Regions from separate parts of the Bradyrhizobium sp. 27S5 genome, predicted to be linked through region 1. Evidence: riboswitches for the same ligand, from Rfam matches in the RefSeq annotation. Region 1 holds a riboswitch; the other holds the start of a gene.
The links. A riboswitch is a leader RNA that binds a small molecule or an ion and turns the genes downstream of it on or off. The one in region 1 is predicted to bind glycine.
Positions count from the first base shown of each region.

Region 2: it holds a riboswitch for glycine, as region 1 does, so the genes downstream of both, WDM24_RS26480 (D-amino acid dehydrogenase) here and gcvT (glycine cleavage system aminomethyltransferase GcvT) in region 1, are expected to answer to the same signal.

Region 1 covers NZ_CP147714.1:5,792,628-5,795,832, reverse strand. The annotation lists gene gcvH (glycine cleavage system protein GcvH) at 1-276, opposite strand, end outside; gene gcvT (glycine cleavage system aminomethyltransferase GcvT) at 297-1,442, opposite strand; glycine riboswitch at 1,583-1,672, opposite strand; gene alaS (alanine--tRNA ligase) at 1,874-3,205, shown strand, end outside.
Region 2 covers NZ_CP147714.1:5,608,785-5,611,989, forward strand. The annotation lists gene WDM24_RS26470 (ABC transporter substrate-binding protein) at 1-235, opposite strand, end outside; gene WDM24_RS26475 (M20/M25/M40 family metallo-hydrolase) at 501-1,631, shown strand; glycine riboswitch at 1,724-1,830, shown strand; glycine riboswitch at 1,834-1,949, shown strand; gene WDM24_RS26480 (D-amino acid dehydrogenase) at 2,015-3,205, shown strand, end outside.

The DNA.
Region 1 (3,205 bases):
GCCGCCGGCATCCGAATTGACCAGCGCGGGCTCGGCCGCGAGTTCTTCGTTGACCTCGATCACCTCGCCGGTGATCGGCGCGTAGACGTCGGAGGCGGCCTTGACGGATTCGACGACGGCGGCGGCCTCGGCCTTCTTCAGGCTGCGGCCGACCTTCGGCAATTCGACGAACACGACGTCGCCGAGCTGCGATTGCGCGTAGTCGGTGATCCCGATCGTGGCGACGTCGCCCTCGATGCGGAGCCATTCGTGGTCGGACGTGTACAGCGTCGTCATGGGGATCGATCCTTTGGCGTTCAGCGTTTGTAGGTGTTGGGAACGAAGGGCGTGGCGGCGACCTTCAGCGGCAGCCGCTGGCCGCGCACCTCGGCGAAAACGGTGGTGTCGAGCGCGGAAAGCGAGGTCGGCAGATAGCCCATCGCAACCGGCGCATTGAGGCTCGGGCCGAAGCCGCCCGACGTCACCTTGCCGATTGGCTCGGTCGAGGTCGGATCGGCGAACAGGACGGCGCCTTCGCGCACCGGCGCGCGGCCTTCCGGTCGCAAGCCGACACGGCGGCGGGAAGCGCCTTGCGCGAACTGTGCGAGGATCTTGTCGGCGCCCGGAAAACCGCCGGCGCGGCCGCCGCCGCTGCGGCGAACCTTCTGTACCGACCATCCCAGCGCGCCTTCGACCGGCGTCGTCGTGGTGTCGATATCGTGGCCATAGAGGCAAAGCCCGGCTTCGAGCCGCAGGCTGTCGCGCGCGCCAAGCCCGATCGGCAGCACGTCGGGATTGTCCAGCAGTGCGGTGACCAGGGTTTCGGCCTTGTCCGCCGGCACCGAGATCTCAAAACCGTCCTCGCCGGTGTAGCCGGAGCGCGAGACGAAACAGTCGATATCGGCGACGCGGCGCGGGCCGGCGTCCATGAATTTCATCGAACTGACATCTGCACAAAGTTTCGCCAGCGCCGATTCGGCTGTCGGCCCCTGCAGCGCGATCAGCGCGCGGTCGGCCAGCGACACGATTTCGCAGGCGTCGGAGAGATGCGCGCGCAGATGCGCCTCGTCCTCGGCCTTGCAGGCGGCGTTCACCACCAGGAACAAATGATCGCCGAAATTCGCGACCATCAAATCGTCGAGCAGCCCGCCGTCGTCATTGGTGAATTGGGCGTAGCGCTGCCGTCCCGGCGCGATGCCGACAATGTCCTGCGGCACCAGTTTTTCCAGCGCGAGCGCTGCATCAGTGACCTTGCCGGATTTGGGCTTCAGCGCGAGCTGGCCCATGTGGGACACGTCGAACAGGCCGGCGTTGCTGCGGGTGTGCAAGTGCTCCTTGAGCACGCCGGCGGTGTATTGCACCGGCATGTCATAGCCGGCGAACGGCACCATCTTGGCGCCGCGCGCCAGGTGCAGCGCGTGCAGCGGGGTCTGTTTCAGCGGGGAAGTTTCGCGCGCAAGCATCACAGGGCCCTCGCGGTTCCCGCAGGGGACCTATTTCCCCTTGAGAAACCTGCAGAAAGCCCCATCTGTCGCTGTGCCTGAGAGTATTATCCCGTCGGCGGACGCATCGGGGATGACCCCAGCGCCTCTTTCCAGATGTCAGACGTCACGCGGTCCTTTTGCCTGAGAGTTTCCGGGGCGGTTGCTCCTTCGGCGCCGGCGCAAGGCCGGTCTCTCCCGACGTGACTTAGCTATAGGTAGGTAGAAAACACGGCGCCACCAAGACTGTCAACGCAGCCGCAGCAACTATCCAATGGGCTTTGTGCTGCCGCGGCAAGCCCATGATCCGCCTGCACAGTTTCTGGACACCGCAGCTGGCCTTGTCTAAAAGCGTTCGGCCGGAAATGACGCCTTTTTGCGGCTGACCGGCCCCTATTTCCGATTGGATGAACATGAGCAGCGTCAACGACATCAGGTCGACTTTTCTGAACTACTTCAAGGCGAACGGCCACGAAATCGTGCCGTCGTCGCCGCTGGTGCCGCGCAACGACCCGACCCTGATGTTCACGGCGGCCGGCATGGTGCAGTTCAAGAACGTCTTCACCGGCGTCGAGAAGCGTTCCTATCAGCGCGCGACCACCGCGCAGAAATGCGTGCGCGCCGGCGGCAAGCATAACGACCTCGACAATGTCGGCTACACCGCGCGCCATCTCACCTTCTTCGAGATGCTCGGCAACTTCTCGTTCGGCGATTACTTCAAGGAGCGCGCGATCGAGCTCGCCTGGAACCTGGTCACCAAGGATTTCGGGCTGAAGAAGGACAAGCTGCTCGTCACCATCTACCACGACGACGACGAGGCGGCGGGCCATTGGAAGAAGATCGCCGGCTTCTCGGACGACCGCATCATCCGCATCGCGACGTCGGACAATTTCTGGGCGGCGGGCGATACCGGGCCGTGCGGTCCGTGCTCCGAGATCTTCATCGACCGCGGCGAGCATATCTGGGGCGGACCTCCGGGCAGTCCGGAGGAGGACGGCGATCGCTTCCTCGAGTTCTGGAACCTGGTGTTCATGCAGTTCGACCAGGTGACGAAGGAGGAGCGCGTGCCGCTGCCGCGTCCCTCGATCGACACCGGCATGGGCCTGGAACGCATGGCCTTGATCCTGCAAGGCGCCGAAAGCGTGTTCGAGACCGATCTGTTCCACCATTTGATCGATGCGGCCGCATCCGCGCTCGGACACGGTCCGAACGAGCAGACCGTTGCGTCGTATCGGGTTATCGCGGACCATCTGCGCTCGTCGGCGTTCCTGATTGCCGACGGCGTGCTGCCGTCGAACGAGGGCCGCGGCTACGTGCTGCGCCGGATCATGCGCCGTGCGATGCGCCATGCCCAATTGCTCGGCGCGCATGAGCCGCTGATGCATCGGCTGGTCTGGGCGCTGGTCCGCGAGATGGGCCAGGCCTATCCGGACCTGGTGCGTGCGGAGAACCTGATCGAGGAGACGCTGCGGCTGGAAGAGACGCGCTTCCGCAAGACGCTGGTGCGCGGCCTATCGATCCTCGACGAGAAGAGCGCCGGCCTCAAGAAGGGCGACATGTTCGACGGCGACACCGCGTTCACGCTGTACGACACCTTTGGCTTCCCGTTGGATTTGACGCAGGACGCGCTGAAGTCGCGCGGCATCAGCGTCGACCAGGCGGCGTTCACCGATGCGATGGAGCGGCAGCGCGTCAAGGCGCGCGCCTCCTGGACAGGTTCGGGCGAGGCGACGACCGAAGCGATC
Region 2 (3,205 bases), 180 kb from region 1:
TGGAATCCGTCGCCAGCAGCGTGTCATAGACCATATAACCATGATCGCGGGTGATGTAGGCGGTGGTCATGATCGGATCGATGACACGCAGATCCGAGTGCATCACCGCGGTGATGGTCTTGCCCGCAGCCATCGCCTGCGGTGCAAATGACAATTCCTGCGGCGCGAACGACAGTGCAAGCGCCGTCAACGCAGCCGCAAGCGTGCGGTGCTTCCAACGCGAGATAGGGAACATGAAATCTCTCCTGACGTGAAACTGGTCAAAGCCGGCTTATTCGTTATGCATGAGGTTCGTTATTTAGGCGAACTAACATGCTGTATGGCTTGTGAAATCGAGACTTGCACCAAGCGCAATGCGCGTCAATCGGTTTCGGGCGGGATCGGACGTACACAAACGAATGAGGCCGCGCGCCAGATTTTGGCTTTACAAGTTCGTCGGCTGAGATTTTCGTAACGCGCGCGCGATGCCGGCGCGATCAAAACAACAAGAGAGAAAAACGATGAACCCAGCCAATCTTCCCTTTGATTCCGAAACAATGCTGCAGGGCCTGCGCGGCTGGGTGGAGTGCGAGAGCCCGACCTGGGATTCGGCGGCAGTCGAACGCATGCTCGACCTTGCCGCACGCGAGATGGCGATCATGGGTGCGACGATCGAGCGCATCGCCGGTCGCCAGGGCTTTGCCGGCTGCGTCCGCGCCCGTTTTCCCCATCCGAAGCAAGGCCAGCCCGGCATCCTGATCGCCGGCCATCTGGACACCGTGCACCCGGTCGGCACCATCGAGAAGCTGAAGTGGCGGCGCGAAGGCAACAAATGTTTCGGGCCCGGCATCTTCGACATGAAGGGCGGCAACTACCTGTCGATCGAGGCGATCAGGCAATTGGCGCGCGCGGCCTTCACGACACCGCTGCCGATCACGGTGCTGTTCACCCCCGATGAAGAGGTCGGCACGCCGTCGACGCGCGACATCATCGAGGCGGAAGCCGCGCGCAACAAATATGTGCTGGTGCCGGAGCCCGGCCGTCCGAACAACGGCGTCGTCACCGGTCGCTACGCGATCGCGCGCTTCAATCTGGAAGCAACAGGCAAGCCGAGCCACGCCGGCGCGACGCTGTCGTCGGGCCGCTCCGCGATCCGCGAGATGGCCCGGCAGATCATCGCCATCGACGGCATGACCACCGAGGACTGCACGTTCTCGGTCGGCATCGTGCATGGCGGCCAATGGGTCAATTGCGTTGCGACGACCTGCACCGGCGAAGCGCTCAGCATGGCCAAGCGCCAGGCCGATCTCGACCGCGGCGTCGAGCGCATGCTGGCGCTGTCCGGCACCGCCAACGACGTGACATTCAAGGTGACGCGCGGCGTCACCCGCCCGGTGTGGGAGCCGGATGCCGGCACCATGGCGCTCTATGAAAAGGCAAAGGGCCTCGCGGCGGCGATGGGCCTCGATCTGCCGCATGGCAGCGCCGGCGGCGGCTCGGACGGCAACTTCACCGGCGCGATGGGTATCCCCACGCTCGACGGCCTCGGCGTTCGCGGCGCAGACGCGCATACGCTCAACGAACATATCGAGGTCGACAGCCTCGCCGAACGCGGCCGCCTGATGGCGGCACTGCTGGCGACGCTGGACTGACATCGATTTGCACTGCACAACACGTTGGCACTGCCGGATCGAAATTTAGCCTTGTCCAATTTTCAGGCTTCGCCTACGGTCCGGCCGTCCAACACGACGATGCGGGAGAGATCGGAGCAACAACATGCGTGTTGTTGGCTTCGGCGCCGACGGAGCAACCGCCCCGGAAACTCTCAGGCAAAAGGACTGTATCGTCAGGACGATCTGGAGAGAGACGGACATGGCCGCACATCAAGGGCCATGACGTCCACCGAAGGGGATAGTTCGCTATTGGGCCTCGGCCCGATGCGGATCAAGCTCTCAGGTACCGTGACAGATGGGGCGCCGACGCCGGTTTCACCGGTGGTTCGGCGACTCTAACCCACGGGAGCCTGAAGGCCATCATGCCTCACATTGCGATCATTGGCGCCGGCATCACCGGCGTGACGACGGCCTATGCCCTGCTCGAACGCGGCTACCGGGTGACTGTCCTCGACAGGCATCGCTACGCCGCGATGGAAACCTCGTTCGCCAATGGCGGGCAGCTTTCCGCCAGCAACGCGGAAGTCTGGAACAGCGCCGCAACCATCCTCAAGGGTCTGCGCTGGATGCTCAGGAGCGACGCGCCGCTGCTGATGAACCCGAAGCCGAGCTGGCACAAATATTCCTGGATCGGAGAGTTCGTCGGCCACATCGGCCGCTATCGCAGCAACACCATCGAGACCACGCGGCTCGCAATCGAAGCGCGCAAGCATTTGTTCTCGATCGCGCAGCGCGAGAACATCGCCTTCGATCTCGAACGCCGCGGCATCCTGCACGTCTATCACGACAAGGCCGGCTTCGAAGCGGGCCTGCGGGTCAACACACTGCTGCAGCAAGGCGGGCTCGACCGCCGGCCGGTGACGGCGGACGAAATCCGCACCATCGAACCCGCGCTGCAGACGGCCTGCTATGGCGGCTTCTTCACGCCGTCGGACGCGACCGGCGATATCCACAAGTTCACCCGCGGGCTTGCCGACGCCTGCATCCGCCGCGGCGCGGCCTTCATCCACGAAGCCGATGTCGATGCGATCGCGCGCGGCGACGACGGCTTCCGGGTCAGTTGGAACGAAGCCGCTTCGCACGACGCTGACGTCGCGACGCGGCATGAGTTACAGGCGGACGGTTTGGTCATCTGCGCCGGGGTGGCGAGCCGTCACTTCGCTGGCATGCTCAACGACCGCGTCAACGTCTATCCGGTGAAGGGATATTCGATCACGGTGCAACTCGATGCGCCGCAGAGCCGGGACGCTGCGCCGACCGTCAGCCTGCTCGATGAAGCTGCGAAAATCGTCACCAGCCGGCTCGGCGCCGACCGCTTCCGCGTCGCCGGCACCGCCGAGTTCAACGGCTTCAACCGCGACATTCGCGCCGACCGGATCCAGCCGCTGGTGGACTGGGTGCGACTTCATTTCCCCGGGATCGACACCTCGAAGATCGTGCCATGGGCGGGCCTGCGCCCGATGATGCCGAACATGATGCCGGTGGTTCGCGCCGGACGGATTCCGGGCGTGTTTTACAATACGGGCCACGGTCATCTCGGCTGGACGCTCTCG